4 regions of the Rhizobium sp. AC44/96 genome follow, and region 3 is predicted to be linked to each of the others. Evidence: predicted binding sites of a transcription regulator. Region 3 holds the regulator's gene; each other region holds the start of a gene.
The links. The regulator PhoB, encoded in region 3, activates phosphate uptake and scavenging genes when phosphate is short. The targets are predictions, from matches to a motif close to TGTCATNNANCTGTCAT.
Positions count from the first base shown of each region.

Region 1 (4,631 bases), on a different contig from region 3:
CAGAACGCCGTTGGTGCGGCCGCCGATTTCGCCCTTGAACGGCTGGTAGTCCTTGAACAGGCGGTTCATGACGGCGGTGCCGCGCGTGTCGGTGAGCAGTTCCGACTGGTAGCCGATCAGGCCGCGGGTCGGCGCGTTGAACACCAGACGAACGCGGTTGCCACCCGAAGGACGCAGCTCGGTCATTTCAGCCTTGCGCTCGGACATCTTCTGAACGACGACGCCGGAATGCTCTTCATCGACGTCGATGACGACTTCTTCGATCGGCTCCATCAGCTGGTCGTTCTCGTCGCGGTGCATGACGACGCGCGGACGCGACACGGCGAGCTCGAAGCCTTCGCGGCGCATGGTTTCGATCAGAACGGCGAGCTGCAATTCGCCACGACCGGATACATAGAACGAATCCTTGCCTTCGGCTTCTTCGATCTTCAGCGCGACGTTGCCTTCGGCTTCCTTGAACAGGCGGTCGCGGATGACGCGCGAGGTGACCTTGTCACCCTCGGTGCCAGCCAGCGGGCTGTCGTTGACGATGAAGGACATGGTAACGGTCGGCGGGTCGATCGGCTGCGCGGTCAGCGCTTCATTGACAGCCGGATCGCAGAAGGTATCGGCAACCGTGCCCTTGGAAAGGCCAGCGATCGCGACGATGTCGCCTGCATGCGCTTCTTCGATCGAGGTGCGCTCGATGCCGCGGAAGGCCAGGATCTTCGAGATACGACCGCTTTCGATCATCTTGCCGTCCTGGCCGAGAACCTTGACAGCCTGGTTCGGCTTGATCGAGCCGGAATTGATGCGGCCGGTGATGATACGGCCCAGGAAGGGGTTGGCTTCCAGGATCGTGCCGATCATCGTGAACGGGCCTTCGGCAACCGTCGGCTCCGGAACGTGGCTGAGCACGAGATCGAGCAGCGGTGCAAGACCCTGGTCCTTCGGACCTTCAGGATTGACGTTCATCCAGCCATCGCGGCCGGAACCGTAGAGGATCGGGAAGTCGAGCTGCTCGTCGGTTGCGTCCAGGCTTGCGAAGAGGTCGAACACTTCGTTGATGACTTCCTCGTGGCGGCCGTCCGGACGGTCGATCTTGTTGATCGCGACGATCGGACGGAGGCCGACCTTCAGCGCCTTGGAGACGACGAACTTCGTCTGCGGCATCGGGCCTTCCGACGAGTCGACCAGAACGATCGCGCCATCCACCATCGACAGGATACGCTCGACTTCACCGCCGAAGTCGGCGTGGCCGGGGGTGTCGACGATGTTGATGCGAACACCCTTCCACTCGACCGAGGTCGCCTTGGCAAGGATCGTGATGCCGCGTTCCTTTTCCAGGTCGTTGGAGTCCATGACGCGTTCTGCAACGCGCTGGTTCTCGCGGAACGAGCCGGACTGTTTCAGGAGTTCGTCAACCAATGTCGTCTTGCCATGGTCAACGTGCGCGATAATCGCGATGTTGCGAAGTGCCATATGTTCAAATCTCTGAGGCTGGGGCGCCGCGCTGGGAGAAGGCGCCAATTTCATTTGGGCGGCTCATACAGTGTTTTTCGCCTTTGCGAAAGGGGGGAGCCCGGAATGAAAGGAATGCATGCATTAACTCGACACGTCGGGGTCAAGAACCGTGCGCCAGAGCTCGGTATCGTTCCGGTCCATCAGGCGGACGGTCAGTTGCTCGGTCTGTCCATCGATATCGATCAGCCCGAAAAACTGCATGCCGGCCGAGGGCGGCAGGTTCTGCTCGGCTCCGCCCGGTGCCGCCTTCATGAATTTCACCTCTGGCCCAAAGGTCATGTCGAGTTCCTGTGGTCCATAGGTGCCGGAATGCAGCGGCCCGGCAACGAACTCCCAAAACGGCAGGAACTCGCGAAATTTCGCCTTGCCGGGATCGTAGTAATGCGCAGCCGCATAGTGCACGTCGGCCGTCAGCCAGATCATGTTTGTGATGCCGGCATCGCGGATAAAGCGGAGAAGATCGGCGAACTCCAGTTCACGACCGAGGGGCGCGCCGTTGTCGCCGTTCGAAAACGACTCCGATCCCTTTCGCTTGCCGTAATCGTCCCAGATCACCAGGCCGATCGGCAGGTCGCAGGCGATCACCTTCCAGGTCGCCGTCGAGCGCACCAGTTCCCGCTTCAACCACGCCACCTGCTTCTCACCGAGCAGCCGAGAATCCGGCGTCGGTTCCGCATCAAGACCATGGCTGTTCGGCCCGCGATAGGAGCGCAGGTCAACGAAGAACACGTCAAGCAACGGCCCGTAGGCGACCTTGCGATAGATCCGCCCCGGTTCCTCCGCCACGTAGCGCGTCGGCGTCATCTCATGAAATGCACGGCTGGCACGGGCGGAGAGTGTCGTGACTGATTTTTCCCTGTAGCGAGCGTCGTCGCGGAGATCGGTCGAAGGCGACCAGTTATTCAGCACCTCGTGATCGTCCCACTGGTAGAAGACCGGACAGACCGCGTTCAGTCCCTTCACGTGGTCGTCAAGCAGATTATAGGTCCACTGCCCGCGAAATTGCTCGAGCGTCTGGGCAATCTCGCGCTTGGCCTCGGTGACGATGCTGTTCTTCCAGACACCCCCATCGCGAAGGCTGATCTCGTCGGGAATTGGATTGTCGGCATAGATGGTATCGCCGGAGTGGATCATGAAATCCGGCCGGTGATAGGCGATTGTCGAATAGGTCCTCATCCCCTCGTCATCGATGCCCCATCCCTGCCCGGCCGTGTCGCCGGACCAGACAAAACGGATGCTGCGCTTTTGCGTCGGCGCGGTCCGGAATTGCCCCAAGATCGGTTCGGATACGCTGTTGAGGTCCTGCAGGTCGGCCGCGCGGAATCGGTAGAAGATCTCCTGATCCGCAGGCAGGCCCTGCAGCAGCAGCTTGCCGGCAAGGTCGGTCTCATGGGTGACGTCGAGCGGCGCCAGCCTTACGGCATTGGCAAACTTGTCGGTGGTCGAATATTCGACCTGGAGCCGCGACGGACGGTCCACACGCGTCCAGATCACGCCGGAAGTGGCATCGACGTCGCCGGATTGAACACCTGATGTAAACACCGGTCGGCTGGATGATCCGCGCGCGTAGTAAGGCATCGCAAGCCCCGCCACCGCAAATCCGCCAACCGCTCCCATGGAAGAGAGAAAGCGTCGGCGGGTCGTTTCTGTCAGTTTCATGCCACGGCTTATCCGGCTTGCGAAAGCGGGAGCGATTCTCCCGCGCCGAGCCTATAGCAGCCCTCATGTCATTGGCTTGAAGGCGGCATGACGGTTTTTCGAAACTTCGGCGACAGTCCTGTCACATTGCAGGCAGCATCACTCCGCCACTAGCCCGCCGCGGCGAAGCAGGCTGAGCAGCAGCAGCGGCAGGAGCGTGGTGATGAGGATGGCGACGAAGGCCATGGCCATGCCGAGCCCCACCGAGCCCTGCTCGAACTGCCGCCAGATGAAGGTGGCGATGGTCTGCATGCCGACGGGCGCCACGACCACGGAAGCAACGAGCTCGCGCGACGCCAGCGCGAAGACGAGCAGCATGGCCGAGGCGAGGCTCGGAAACACCAGCGGCAGCAGGATCCGGCGAAACGCCGTGGCGCCGCTGGCGCCGCTCACCCGCGCGGCGGCCTCCAGGCTGTCGCCGATCTGCTGGAAGGCGGCCACCGTGTAGCGCACCGGCTGCGGCAACAGGATGCAGCAATAGGCGAGCAGCAGGATCAGCCCGGTATTGTAGGGGGTGGCGGGGAGCCAGGGCATGTTCCAGGCAAGGATGAGCCCGACGGCGACGACGATGCCGGGAAGCGCGTTCGGCAGGATGGTCATGATGTCGATGGCGATGCGCCCGCGCATCCGCGTCTTCACGACTGTATAGGCGGCGACGACGCCGATCAGCCCGGTGATGACGGCGGTGCCGATACCGAGCGAGAAGCTGTTGCCGAGCGCTTCCACGGCGCCGGCGCTGTTCGAGAATACCGCCGCGAAATTGTCGAGGCTGAGATTGTCGAAGGCCAGCCCGCCGGAGATCGTCCGCGACAGCGCCGTCATCAGGATCGCCAGCAGCGGCAGCCCGGTGGCGAGGAACGAAACGACCGCAAACGCGATCACGACGAGAACTTTGTAGGCGCCGAGCGGCCGCTTGTCCTTGGCGAGCGGCTTGCCGCTGACCGTCTGGTAGGAACGCCGCGACAGGATCCAGCGCTGCAGCAGGAAAGCCACCAGCGACAGGGTAACGAGCAGGATGGAAAGGATCGCGGCGCCCGGCAGATCGACCGGCCAGTCGGAGATGCGCAGGTCGATACCCGTGACCAGAACCTGGAAGCCGGCGCGGCGGCCAAGCGCTGCCGGCGTGCCGTATTCCTCGATCGCCGCGGCAAAAACCAGCATCAGGCTGGCGACGAGCCCGGGGGCCGAAAGCGGCAGCGTGATCCGCCAGAAGGCGCGCGCCGGGGTCGCCCCGAAGACACGGCCGACATCGGCATAACGCGCACCGACGGCTTCCACCGTGCGCGACACCGCGAAATAGACCACCGGAAAGGTGTTGAAGGCCATGACCATGGTCATGCCGAAGAGCGAGAACAGGAAGGGCGCGAGGTTGAAGCCCGCCAGCTGCTCGAGATAGCCGCGCGGCTGCAGCGTCATGATCCAGCCCAGCG
Region 1 covers NZ_LXKO01000041.1:122,753-127,383, forward strand. The annotation lists gene typA (translational GTPase TypA) at 1-1,461, opposite strand, end outside; gene A6U87_RS27490 (alkaline phosphatase) at 1,585-3,162, opposite strand; gene A6U87_RS27495 (iron ABC transporter permease) at 3,301-4,631, opposite strand, start outside.
Region 1: a site for PhoB is predicted at 3,239-3,255, ahead of A6U87_RS27490 (alkaline phosphatase). Genes of this name have one in related genera too.

Region 2 (4,631 bases), on a different contig from region 3:
AATACCTTCCGGGGTGCTCCGCACGCCTGGCTCGCGACGCTGACCGACCCGTCGGCGACCGCGCCCGAGGAGGCGGCGATCCTTAAATCCGTCACCAATACCTATCCGACCATCACCAGCGTCCGCGTGAAGGACGCGATCGATATCATCAACACGCTGGTCGCTCAGCTTGCGACCGCCATCCGCGCCGCCGCATCGGTGGCCCTGATCGCCTCGGTGCTGGTTCTCGCCGGAGCGCTCGCCGCTGGAAACCGTGCGCGCACCCACGACGCCGTCGTGCTCAAAACCCTTGGCGCGACGCGAAGGATGCTGATCCGCGCCTTTTGCTACGAATATCTGATGCTTGGCGCCGCGACGGCGGTTTTCGCGCTCCTCGCCGGCGGTGTCGCCGCCTGGTACATTCTCTCCCGCATCATGCACATACCGTCGCACTTCCTGCCCGGCGTTGCCGGCGTCACACTGATTACCGCGCTGATCCTCACCGTCGGCATCGGTCTGGTTGGCACCTGGCGCATCCTCGGCCAGAAGGCAGCACCCGTTTTGCGCGAGCTGTGACTTGAAGATGAAGAGAAATTCGCTTCACCTTACTGCGATTTAACCCGATCGCGGGTTGCAAGGCCCTTGTTTGCGAAGGACGAAGGGCTCATATTGTGGGCAGGCATGCTGGAGCTCCGCAGCGGCGCCCGGGTCGACAACCCCGACACCGTGTTCACATCGGAGCTTGTAAGAGGAAACTATGGCTGACCTTCGTAACTACCAAAGCCGCGTGCAAACCGGCGAGATGATCGATCAGGGCCTGCGCAGCTACATGCTCAAGGTCTACAACCTGATGGCACTCGGTCTGGCGATCACTGGTTTGGCCGCCTACTTCGCATTCACGTTCGCCGTCTCCGATGGCCAGCTGACCGCCTTCGGCGCAGCAATCTACACGAGCCCGCTGAAGTGGATCGTGATTTTTGCTCCGCTCGCAATGGTGTTCTTCCTGAGCTTTAGGATCAATAGCATGAGCGTATCCGCCGCGCAGACGACCTTCGCGGTCTATGCAGCGCTGGTTGGATTGTCGCTCTCGTCGGTCTTCCTGATCTACACGGGCCAGAGCGTCGTTCAGACCTTCTTCGTCACGGCCGCCTCCTTCGGCGCGCTGTCGATCTATGGCTACTCGACCAAGCGCGATCTGTCGGCGATGGGTTCGTTCCTGATCATGGGTCTTTTCGGCCTGATCATCGCCTCGATCGTCAACATCTTCCTGGCATCGTCTGCCATGCAGTTTGCGATCTCGGTGATCGGTGTCCTGATCTTCGCAGGCCTGACCGCCTACGATACTCAGCGCATCAAGGAAATGTACTACGAAGCCGACGACGCAGCCGTGTCGGGCCGCAAGGCCATCATGGGCGCCCTGACGCTCTACCTCGACTTCATCAACCTCTTCATGTTCCTCCTGCAGTTCATGGGCAACCGCAAGTAAGAGGAATGAACAATCGGAAAAGGCGGCTTCGGCCGCCTTTTTTGTTGCGCGACGTTCCGGCGAATGATCTGAAGTCTCGTCTTCATCAATTGCCGGCCTGTTCGAATGCCTGTTTCCATCCGCGACGTATCACCTTCCGATCTCGGTGCTGTGACCGCCATCTACAGCGAGGCCGTGCTGAATGGCGTCGCAAGTTACGAAATAGCTCCACCGACAGAGGCGGAGATGGCAGCACGGTTCTCGGCGATCACCGGTCAGCATTATCCCTACATTGCAGCAGTCGATGAGGCGGACAGCTTGCTGGGCTACGCCTACGCATCGGCATTTCGCACGCGCCCTGCCTATCGATGGATGGTCGAGGATTCGATCTATCTGGCCCCTGAGGCGCGTGGGCGCGGAATCGGCAAGATGCTTCTGGAGGAGATCGTGAAGCGGTGCGCAGCGCTTGGTTTTCGCCAGATGACCGCGGTGATCGGTGGCGCCCACCCGGCCTCTATTACGCTCCACAAGGCGGTGGGCTTCCAGGAAGCAGGCCTGCTCAAGGGTACAGGCTACAAGCACGGACGTTGGCTGGATACGATGATCATGCAGCGCGTCCTTGGCGACGGCACGGCATCAGAACCTGACCTGGATGCTTACCCCGGCAGTCTCTTCAGGGAGTGAGCGCCCTCACGTCTCAACGAGCTTGAGGGTCTTGTTGAAGACCTTCAGAACCTGCGGCAGCTCGTGTCCGCGCTTCAGAATGACGCCGTGCGTGTTGACCACCGAGAACGCGCCCTGCTTTGCGGCCAGCTTCGGGTTCTTCTCGATACGGAAAAGCGGCATCTCGCCGGAACGCTTGAACACCGAAAAGACCGCGCGGTCCTTCAGGTGGTCGATCGCATAGTCCCGCCATTCGCCTTCACCGACCATCCGGCCGTAGATCCAAAGGATCGCATCGAGTTCGCGGCGATGAAAGGTGACCGGAAGCGGATCCTTGCTCTGCTTGTATTCCTTGAGATCCACGATTGGGGAACTGCTGTCGGCTGTCCGGCTCTCGCCGTGCCGCAAATCCGGCTGATCTGTCATCAGGTCTCCCAGGGCCTCCGCTTGTGACAGGAGAATGACAGTTTGCCTTAGCGTTTACAAATTGCAAGCGGCCGGCCGGTCACATTAAGCATACTCTGTGCAATCTCCCGAGCGCCGTAATTCAGTCAAAACAGCGCCTCATTTGCAAGGGAAATTCCCCCCAACGCGCTGCGGGTCATCAAGATTCGCTGCAAAATCAACACTGCGCATCGCCTCACCTGATTCGAAGGCAATGTGAAAGTTTGGCGCCAGCGCGCCAAAGGGCCCGGCTGACCGTATCGACCTTAACCCCAGCCCCGAATACGATCAGCCGGGCCGCCCCGTTTTCCACCTGCCAAAGCAGGTGAAACTCTTCAGATGTTCTTGCCAGCCATGATGACCGTCGCGCCAAGAATTGCCGACGGCGTTCCATCCACGGTAGAAGACTGTAGAAGAATCGCGCAACCTTCAAGATCAGGCTTCTGCATGACATTGGCGGGTAGCGTCAAGCTCGTTTCCTTGCCATCCCACATACCGACCGTTTCAACGTCGGTCACGCTGTTCAGATAGGCAATCTTCTGGCCGCTGTTTTCGCCCTTTTCGACATCGATCGTCTTCTCGCGATCGAAATAGACCATCACGACGTTGGCTTTCCCTGGCCCGGCACCGATTTTGATCTCCAGCTCGTCATCTTTGATGCGAGCGTTGACAGGCACCGTCAGGCCTTTGCCTTCGGTGACAAAGCTATCGAGCTTGCTAGTAATGCCGTTGAGATCGGCGCCCGCCACATGATCACGACCGTTGACCACGACCTGCGGCGTATAGACGTTGCTGCGCCCCATCGTGCGCGCGTAGCCATACTGACGTTCGGTGTTTTCCTTCGAACTCAGGGTATCGGCCCAGCCGAGGTAATTCCAGTAATCGACGTGATAGGCGAGGGCAATCACGTCGCCGCGCTCTACCAGCTTGCGGAAAGCGGCATCAGCCGGCGGACAGGATGAACATCCCTGAGCGGTAAAGAGCTCGACAACGCCTTTCGGCGCATCTTGCGCAAAAAGCGGACCCGCAAGGGCCACGCCTGCAATCAGCGAAATCAAAAACCGCGCGGACATTCACCTGCACCTTTTTCTTCAGCACCCGACAGTCCAGCTAAATGACTGCAGGTTCCGATTTATGAACGTAGAGATAGTCGCTCCCGATCCAAACGAAAAGTCACGAACGGGTGAGACGGGGCTCCTGCAAGCAACGCCGAAACACATCGTCGTGAGCCGCGCGGTCAATACCGCCAGCGCAAGCAAAAGCCGCCGGAAATCTCTCTCCGGCGGCCATTATCACTGATAGCAGTTAAAAATCAGGCGGCGAGGTCGCGAAGAACCGTCTGCAGGATGCCGCCGTTGTTGAGGTAGATGACCTCGTCGAGCGTATCGACGCGCGACAAGAGCGGCACTTCCTTCACGGAACCGTCGCCATAGGTGATCTTGGCGATCTTCTTCTCGCGTGGCTTGATGTTCTCGAGACCTTCGATGGTGACGATTTCGTCGCCCTTCAGGCCGAGGCTTGCCCAAGTCGTTCCCTCTTCGAAGACGAAGGGGATGACACCCATGCCGACCAGGTTCGAGCGGTGGATACGCTCGAAGGACTGCGCGATCACGGCCTTGACGCCGAGCAGGTTGGTGCCCTTCGCCGCCCAGTCACGGGACGAGCCGTTGCCGTATTCGACACCTGCGAAGATGACGAGCGGAACGCCTTCGGCCTTGTACTGCATGGCCGCGTCGTAGATCGATTCCTCTTCCTTCGACGGGTAATGGATGGTGTAGCCACCTTCCTTGCCGTTCGGGCCGAGCATGTGGTTGCGAATGCGGATGTTGGCAAAGGTGCCGCGCATCATCACTTCATGGTTGCCACGACGCGTGCCGTACTGGTTGAAGTCAGCAACGCCGACATTGTTCTCAAGCAGGTAAGCACCGGCCGGAGACGCAGCCTTGATCGAACCGGCCGGCGAAATGTGGTCGGTGGTGATCTTGTCGCCGAAGAGGCCGAGAACGCGCGCACCCTTGATGTCGGAAATGCCCGAGCCGGTCTTGCCCATGCCCACGAAGTAAGGCGGGTTCTGCACGTA
Region 2 covers NZ_LXKO01000041.1:148,978-153,608, forward strand. The annotation lists gene A6U87_RS27605 (ABC transporter permease) at 1-555, shown strand, start outside; gene A6U87_RS27610 (Bax inhibitor-1/YccA family protein) at 737-1,465, shown strand; gene A6U87_RS27615 (GNAT family N-acetyltransferase) at 1,571-2,128, shown strand; gene A6U87_RS27620 (DUF2794 domain-containing protein) at 2,135-2,533, opposite strand; gene A6U87_RS27625 (thioredoxin family protein) at 2,887-3,624, opposite strand; gene acnA (aconitate hydratase AcnA) at 3,864-4,631, opposite strand, start outside.
Region 2: a site for PhoB is predicted at 2,557-2,573, ahead of A6U87_RS27620 (DUF2794 domain-containing protein). Genes of this name have one in related genera too.

Region 3 (4,631 bases):
TTCTCGCTCTGCCCATCGGCGTCGCCGCTTCGATCTACCTCGAAGAGTTTGCGCCGAAGAACAAGCTGACAGACCTGATCGAGGTCAACATCAACAACCTCGCGGCCGTTCCGTCGATCGTCTACGGTCTGCTCGGTCTCGCCGTCTTCATCAACTTCGCAGGCCTGCCGCGCTCCGCGTCGCTGGTCGGTGGTCTGGTGCTGACGCTGATGACGCTGCCGACCATCATCATCGCAACCCGCGCAGCGCTGCGCGCCGTGCCGCCGTCGATCCGCGCGGCAGCCCTGGGTCTCGGTGCCTCGAAGATGCAGATGGTGTTCCATCACGTCCTGCCGCTCGCGATGCCCGGCATCCTGACCGGCACCATCATCGGCCTGGCGCATGCGCTCGGCGAAACGGCACCACTGCTTTTGATCGGCATGGTTGCCTTCGTCGCCAATGCACCGGCCACCCCCATGGATCCTTCCACGGCACTGCCCGTGCAGGTCTACATGTGGGCCAACGAAGCCGAGCGCGCTTTTGTCGAGCGCACCTCCGGCGCCATCATCGTCCTGCTCCTGTTCCTGATCGTCATGAACCTCGGAGCTATCCTTCTGCGTCGTCGCTTTGAGCGCCGCTGGTAAACGGAGTAAACATCATGAACATGTTGACGGAAGCAGCAGTCGAGAAAGCGCTGGACCAGAAGATGAATACCATTCCGTATAAAATGATTGGCCAGGACGTATCGGTTTACTACGGCGAGAAGCGCGCGCTCTTCGACGTCAAGCTGAACATCCGCGAAAATACCGTGACGGCGCTCATCGGCCCGTCCGGTTGCGGCAAGTCCACGTTCCTGCGCAGCCTGAACCGCATGAACGACACGATCGACAATTGCCGCGTCACCGGCAAGATCACGCTCGACGGCGATGATATCTACGATCCGGATATCGACGTGGTCGAACTGCGCGCCCGTGTCGGCATGGTGTTCCAGAAGCCGAACCCGTTCCCGAAGACGATCTACGAGAACGTCGCTTACGGCCCGCGTATCCACGGCCTCGCAAAGAGCAAGGCTGACATGGACCAGATCGTCGAATACAGCCTGCAGCGTGCCGGCCTGTGGAACGAAGTGAAGGATCGCGTTCACGAGTCCGGCACCGGCCTCTCCGGCGGTCAGCAGCAGCGCCTTTGCATTGCTCGCGCCGTTGCGGTCAGCCCTGAAGTCATCCTGATGGACGAGCCGTGCTCCGCGCTTGACCCGATCGCCACCGCCAAGGTCGAGGAGCTCATCCACGAACTGCGCGAAAGCTACACCATCGTCATCGTCACACACTCGATGCAGCAGGCGGCTCGCGTTTCGCAGCGTACCGCCATGTTCCACCTCGGCAACCTCGTCGAGGAAAACGACACAGACAAGATGTTCACCAACCCGGATGACCCGCGCACCCAGGACTACATCATGGGCCGCTTCGGTTGATCTCCGGCAACGGTAACCCTCAGGACATTCAAGGATAAGCCCCATGGCATCGACACATATCTATTCCGCCTACGACGACGACCTGAAGTTCCTGTCCCGCCGTATTTCGGAAATGGGCGGTCTTGCAGAACAGATGGTTTCAGACGCTGTCCGCGCCCTGGTGAACGGCGACACGGCGCTCGCCCAGAAGGTCATTTCCGACGACGTGATCCTCGACCACGCCGAGCGCGAGATCGGCGACAAGGCGATCATCACCATTGCACGTCGTCAGCCCATGGCCGCCGACCTTCGCGAAATCATGGGTTCGATCCGCATCGCGGCCGACCTCGAGCGCGTTGGCGATCTTGGCAAGAACACTGCAAAGCGCGTCATCGCCGTGCAGAGCAGCGGCGTTCCCCGCAAGCTCGCTCGCGGCCTCGAGCACCTCTCGGAGCTGGCGCTTGTCCAGCTCAAGGAAGTTCTCGACGTTTACACGAGCCGTGCTGCGGACCGCGCCAAGTCGATCCGTGAGCGCGACGAGGAAATCGACGCGATGTACACCTCGCTGTTTCGCGAGCTGCTCACCTACATGATGGAAGATCCGCGCAACATCACCAGCTGCACGCATCTTCTCTTCTGCGCCAAGAACATCGAGCGCATCGGCGACCATGCGACCAACATTGCCGAAACCATCTACTACATGGCCACCGGTGCCCAGCCGGAAGGCGAACGTCCGAAGGACGATACCGCCAACACCGTCGGCGCAGTCACTGAATAATCGTTCCGCGACCGCGCCCCCAGGAGACCGAAACGAATGATACCTAAAGTAGCTGTCGTTGAAGACGAAGAGGCCCTGAGCGTGCTTCTTCGCTATAACCTCGAGGCCGAAGGCTTCGAGGTCGACACCATCCTGCGCGGCGACGAGGCCGAGATCCGGCTGCAGGAGCGCACGCCCGACCTTCTGATCCTCGATTGGATGCTGCCTGGCGTGTCCGGCATCGAGCTCTGCCGTCGCCTGCGCATGCGGCCGGAAACCGAACGTCTGCCGATCATCATGTTGACGGCCCGTGGCGAGGAGAGCGAACGCGTTCGCGGCCTGTCCACCGGCGCCGACGACTACGTGGTCAAGCCGTTCTCGACACCCGAGCTGGTTGCCCGCGTCAAGGCGATGCTACGCCGCGCCAAGCCGGAAGTTCTCTCGTCGCTCCTCAAGTGCGGCGATATCGAACTCGATCGCGAAACCCACCGCGTTCATCGCAAGAGCCGTGAAGTCCGCCTGGGGCCGACGGAATTCCGCCTGCTGGAATTCCTCATGGCGTCGCCAGGCCGCGTCTTCTCGCGTTCGCAGCTTCTGGACGGCGTCTGGGGCCACGACATCTATGTCGACGAACGCACCGTCGACGTCCATGTCGGGCGTCTGCGCAAGGCGCTGAACTTCTCCAATATGCAGGATGTGATCCGCACCGTTCGTGGCGCCGGATACTCGATGGAAGCATAGGCTTCCATCGATCCGCCAGCAGAGCGGGCCGCTGGGGGCTCGTCTTGTGGGAACGAGCCGCCGGCTCAGGCGTCTCGCGAAACGCTCGTCACAGCGGCGGCAAGGCCCGCCGCTGGACTGCTGAGGGGTCTGGGACCATCTTTGACCAGATCGGCTGCGCCCACCATCGACGCCTGGGCGAGAGCAACGGTCGCTGCACCCTCGCGATAAGCGGCATCTGCCGCCTCGGCAATGACCGCCAGATATCCATCACGATTGCCGGCCTTGAACAGATCCCATGCCCCGGGCACGAGGCGCACTTCGAACGCCGTTTGCGTTGCCTCGGCTGCCGTGGCGAAGAGTTGCGCCGTTGGTTCCACGGTGGTTTGAACCGCGCAGAGGAAGACGATCCGGCCTCCCGCCTGAACTGCCTGTTCCGCCAAGGCAGCGTCGACGCGAAGGGTGGGAACGGACACCGTGCCGTCCAATGCGTCCACCGACGGCCCAAGGGTCGAGCATGTGAGGATAACGGCATCAGCCGTCAGGCCGAGCGATCGCAGCAGCGAAGCGGTTTCATGAGCAATGTCGCGGGTGAGCCCACCCGACCGTTCGGCGTCTGCGAGCAGGTCGGGCCGGACCGCATGGACAAGCGTTCCCTCGGCGAGGCCGATCTCTCGTGCCGCGGCCTCGAATACAGCAACGTTGCTGTCGGCCGTATGTAGGCAGGCTATTTTCACCGCATACTCCAGTGCGCGCGACCGCCGAGCGGCAAGCACCCTATAGATACGCACCGTGCCTGGTACGGCATGCGAGCTTCCGCGTCTCGCAGTCAACAAAAAACGGGCCGCGAAGGCCCGTTTTGTATTCCTTATCCGGCTTCCGGATCAAGCGACCCGGTTTGCAGCCTTCCGGCGTTCGTTCACCGGCTGGTACGCCATGCGCTGGTGATAGGTGCAGTAAGGTGAGGAATCCGGGGATTCACAGCCGCAGAAGTGAAAGTCGTCCTTCAGCGGATCGCCGACCGGCCACTTGCAGGTGCGTTCCGTGAGCTCCGTCAGGCCAAGGCGGCGCGAGATCGGTACGACCACGTTGGCAGCAGGACGGTAGCTGACTTCTTCGATCGCATCGATGTCGATCTCTTCCTTCAGCATCGTCGCACCCTGCTGGCGGGTGACGGTGCGGGTGGCGGTGATCCGGGATGCATAATTCGGAGCGCGTGGCGCGGACGTGGCGCGCTTCGGCGTTCTTGTCGCCGTCGACGTGCCGCCGGCCTTGGCCCGGCCCGGCAGGCTCAAGCGGTGAACTTTGCCAATGACAGCATTGCGGCTTACACCGCCAAGTTGTGCCGCGATCTGGCTGGCGCTCAGGCCTTCGGACCACAGCTTCTTCAGTTTTTCAACGCGCTCGTCTGTCCAGTTCATGCCCCTGTCTCCGCCTTATTAGCGTTGGTGTAGGCAGAATCCTTCACCGTTGCCCCGGACGTATCCGAGGCAAGAAACGCTTGCTCGATTTTGGTGACTAGTTCCGCCGCATGCAGTCTAGTAATTGAGTTTTAACCTAGTGTGAGGCTGACTCCGTGACAAGAGTCGGTTGAATCGCGGGGAATCGAATTTCAAGTTTTCCCCAACTTGCTGGCGCGAAGAGTCATTTATGCAACATTAATTGTTGATAGATTTAGGCGCCCTGATTGCCAGCTTGACGCATGCACTAAAACCTCAGTTT
Region 3 covers NZ_LXKO01000001.1:214,133-218,763, forward strand. The annotation lists gene pstA (phosphate ABC transporter permease PstA) at 1-623, shown strand, start outside; gene pstB (phosphate ABC transporter ATP-binding protein PstB) at 638-1,453, shown strand; gene phoU (phosphate signaling complex protein PhoU) at 1,497-2,210, shown strand; gene phoB (phosphate regulon transcriptional regulator PhoB) at 2,247-2,930, shown strand; gene A6U87_RS01030 (aspartate/glutamate racemase family protein) at 2,996-3,646, opposite strand; gene A6U87_RS01035 (GcrA family cell cycle regulator) at 3,794-4,330, opposite strand.

Region 4 (4,631 bases), on a different contig from region 3:
GCGTCCAGGCGGGATTCCAGAAGACCGATGAGGTTTTCCGAAGTGTCGCCCTTGCGGCGGTCGGCTTCAGCGAAGATCGCGCGGAACTGCTTCTCGCGCAGGTCACCGTAGTAACCCTTGAGCTTCTGCTTGGCGCGCAGCTGCACACCGAAGTCCGAAAGCTTGCCCTTGCGACGCTGGCCGTGCTGGCCCGGGCCGTATTCGCGACGGTTCACCGGGGACTTAGGACGGCCCCAGATGTTTTCGCCCATACGGCGGTCAATTTTGTACTTGGACGATTCGCGCTTGCTCATCGTATTTCCTTTCAGAGTGTTACGGCGGCTTGTTACCAAACCGCTCGAAGGAAACACGCCCTCCTTTGGCCCCTTTTGGGAGGCCCGACAGGATTTTCCGGTTACGCGAACTGGAAAGATCCACGGGACATGTCAAATGAAACACGGGACATCGCTGCCCCGTGCTGGCGCGGTCTTTAGGGGTAAGTCGCTGGAATGTCAATGACGTTCCACGCCGACCATCCCAAAGCCGCTCGATTTTCGAGCCGCGTCCGGCTTACTTCATGCCGACCGTTTCGGTCTTCAGGCCCAGTGCATCGCTGATGGTGTAGAACAGATCGGTCTGATCCGTAAGACCGCTCACATTGGCCGCGCGCGGGCCATAGGCGGCAATGCGCAGCTGCGCGCCGGTGTGGCCCTGGTCGTTCTCGTCATCCGAGTTGCCGTAGCTGACGGCCATGACCGCGCCATCCTTGGTCATCAGCGCTTCCGTCAGGCCCGGTGCCTTCGTATCGGCATCGACGATCTGGCTGGCATGGGCGTGGTCTGCCGTAACGATCACCAGCGTATCGCCGGCTTCCTGCGCGAACTTCAGCGCTTCCTGCACGGCTTCGTCGAGATCGACCGTCTCGCCGATCTGGCCGCATGGGTTGGCGGCATGGTCCTGCTTGTCGATCGAAGCGCCTTCGACCTGCAGGAAGAAGCCCTTCTCATTGGTGCGCAACAGTTCGATCGCCTTGGCGGTCATCTGAGCCAGCGTCGGCGTAGCGGCTGTACGCTTCTCGTTCGGCTTGCAGACGACTGGCTCCTTCTCGACGTTGCCGTAGTGGCTCGCCTTCGGACCTTCCCAGCGAACAGGCATGTTGCCATCCGCGAAGAGACCGAGCACCGGCGCATCGTTGTTGGCCTGCTTCACAGCCTGCAGTTCGTCCAGATTGGAGACGAGCTTGTAGCCACGCTCTTCGGCCTGCTGGCGCAGGGTCTTGCTCTTCCATTCGCCCGCCTTCGCGGTTTCGCCGAAGCTCTTGGCGCCGCCACCGAGCGTTACGTCGGCACGCGCATTCAGCAGCTGCTCGGTGATCGAGCCCTTGCCGCCGTTTTCAAGCGCATTGCTGGCGCACTTCTCGGAAGTGGCTTCCGGGCCGTAGCACTTGCGCTGCGTCACGTGAGCGATCTGCACGGCTGGCGTTGCATCCTGCAATTCCGCCGTCGAGACGTTCCCGGTCCCGAGGCCGGCAGCCTTTGCCTTCTCCAGCAGCGTCTCGTGCGCTGCCTCATGAATATCGACGCCGATCGCGCCATTATAGCTCTTCACGCCTGTTGCCCAAGCCGTGCCTGAGGCAGCCGAGTCCGTGACGTAGGTCGGCTTGCCGGTCTTCTTGTCGAGCGAGTAATGCGTGTACTGGCCGGTGATCGGCAGGGCGTCGATACCCTTGAAATACTGGCCGGCGCCAACGGCATAGTTGCGCGCGATGGTGATCTCGGAATCGCCCATGCCGTCGCCGATGAGCAGGATCACATTCTTCGGACGACCATCGACGATCGCGCCGCGGAACGCTTCGGTAATGTCGCCGGAGAGGCGGCGTGCGCCTGCAGGTGCGCTCAACTCGCCGCTTGCGGCGCGCTCGAGAAGCTTGCCGGCAGCATCGTCAGCGCGGCTCGGCTGGATCGCGACGGTTGCAAGCAAGACGGCGGCAATGACCTGCGGCAAGTGATAACGAAGTTTGGTCTGCATGGCTAAATCTCCTTTGACAATACGCACCACCCCGGAGGGTGCGCGCGCCTTATCCCCCGCCGGCATGAAGCACATATGACAAAGTCAGCTTTTTTCGCGCGTAACGCGAGTGACCCGCATCGGGGAGGTGTCGTCCACACCCCTCACCTCAGATATAGCGGTCTGGAAGATACTATTCAGCGGCGGGACGCAGGTCGTCGCTATCAGGGGCATTCGCATCGCCCGGCGCGGTCTGGCAGTTCATGTCTGGGAACGCGACGATCCGCTTGCCGGAAAAATCCGTATGGACGACGACCGTGCCCTGCTCCTCGAAATAACCCAGCAGACGCCTCGCGCGACGCGCCGAGTGCGTGCCGTAGGCACGGGCAATCCGCGCGTCCGAAGGGCACGGCTCGCCGCAGACAGCAGCCTTTGCCAGCATCAGGAAGACGCCCTGCAGGTCATCGGTCACGCCTGAGGACAGGGAAAGCGCCGTCGCCCAGGCTTCGGTCTCCGCCGTGGCGGCATCGACACCCGACCGGGAGATCGCGACGCGACGCCGGAACTCCGCCATCGACATCGGCGGGCCGGGAACGCGGCGCATGCGCACGCGCACGAGAAACTCCTGATAAAGCACGGAATCCGTACGGAAAGCCGAACCCGGGTCATCAAGGATTTCGTTGAGAACAGCCGCAAGCCGCTCCTCGCGCTCTTCGGCGGAAAACTCCGGTTGGCTCACACGTGGCTCTGAAGGCTGGGACACCGCAGCGGGCGCGGACCGTGACAGCTCCGCCAGAATATCGGTGGTCGGTCGAGGCGCAGGCGCCGCGCGCCGCACGAGCGGGCGCTGGAACTCTTCCGGATCGGGCGTGAAAATCAGGTCTTCGACGTCGTGCGGCGCATCCGGCAACGGCATGAGCTTCGGGCTCGACGAGCGCGCCGACGTCTCGACCATGCCGATCTGGATCGGCAACGGGCGGCGTGAAAGAGCCGGTCCAAGGGCGACGAAATTGCCGCGCTTGAGATCGCGGAACATTTCGGCCTGGCGTCGGTCCATACCGAGAAGGTCGGCGGCGCGGGCCATGTCGATATCGAGGAAGGTACGCCCCATCAGGAAGTTGGAGGCTTCCGCCGCAACGTTCTTGGCGAGCTTGGCAAGCCGCTGCGTAGCGATGACGCCTGCCAGTCCGCGCTTACGCCCACGGCACATCAGGTTGGTCATCGCGCCAAGCGACATCTTGCGGGCGTCCTCGGACACATCGCCACCGACGGACGGCGCAAACATCTGCGCCTCGTCGACAACGACGAGTACAGGATACCAGTACTCACGATCGGCATCGAACATGCCGTTGAGGAAGGCCGCCGCCGCGCGCATCTGCTGCTCGATGTCGAGGCCTTCCAGCGTCAACACGCAGGAAACACGATGCTGGCGAATGCGGTTGGCAATGCCGGCAAGCTCGGCCTCGGTCCGCTCACCATCGATGACGACGTGCCCGAACTTGTCGCTCAGCGTGACGAAATCGCCCTCGGGGTCGATGATGATCTGTTGCACCCACTGAGCGGATTGCTCAAGCAGACGGCGCAGAAGGTGCGATTTTCCGGAGCCGGAGTTGCCCTGTACGAGCAGACGGGTCGCCAGAAGCTCCTCGATATCGAGCGTGGCCGGATTTCCGCCGGACGCCGTTCCCATATCGATACCAACCTGCAAGTCCAATTCCCCTTACGATAGCAACATCACTCTCTAACAGATTCGCCGAATGATGCTCCCGCTCTTCGACAAAACCCACAGCCAATCAGCAAGCGCTTACGCCGCTTTATCCGCAAGAATATCCGCCTGCCCTTTTTCCGCGCTCGGAGCAAGCATCCGGGTAAATGCGAGGCTCACAGCCAGCGGCACAAGAAGAACCGCCAAGCCAACCCTCAATCCCCAGAGCTCACCGGCAAAGCCGATCAGCGGCGGACCGATCAGGAAGCCGAGAAGCGCCATGAACGACAGAATAGCGACGCTGGCCGCCGCAGGCCGGTCCGTCAGGCTTGCCGCTGCGGTGACCGCCAGCGGGAAGCCCACCGACACCCCAAAGCCTATCGCCGCAAAACCTACGAGCGCCGTCAACGTGTTTGGAGCGAGCAGGACGATCAGCAAGCCAAGCAACGCTGCGCAACCGCAAACCCGGGCGATGGCAACCGCGCCGAACCGCGCTTTCATATGGTCGCCACCGAACCGCCCTGCGGCGACAAGGCAGGCAAAGATGGAATAGCCGAGACCCGTCACGGCTCCGCCGGCCAACAGAACCTCTTTCAGGTAGACCGCCGACCAGTCGGCGATCGCCCCTTCCGTCATCGTGATCCCGAAGGTGAAGGCGCAGATTCCGAGAAGCGCAACGCTCGGCAGCTTGAACGGCGCGCGAGCCCCCTCGGAGACTGCAGCCGGGGCCGTAGCATCCGCCGGCAGGCGAACGCTTGCGGCAAGCGCCACCGGCAGCACCAGCAATGCAACGACCGCGATGGACCATTGTGCCGGCAATTGGAGAGCCACCGCGCCAGCGCCAATCAGGCTGCCCGCCATGATGCCGAGGCTCCAGAAACCATGGCATCGGCTCATGATCACCAGGCCGGTGATCTTCTCGGCGCGATCGGCCTCCACA
Region 4 covers NZ_LXKO01000037.1:97,682-102,312, forward strand. The annotation lists gene rpsD (30S ribosomal protein S4) at 1-293, opposite strand, end outside; gene phoA (alkaline phosphatase) at 550-2,007, opposite strand; gene A6U87_RS24310 (ATP-binding protein) at 2,180-3,694, opposite strand; gene A6U87_RS24315 (MFS transporter) at 3,791-4,631, opposite strand, start outside.
Region 4: a site for PhoB is predicted at 2,072-2,088, ahead of phoA (alkaline phosphatase). Genes of this name have one in related genera too.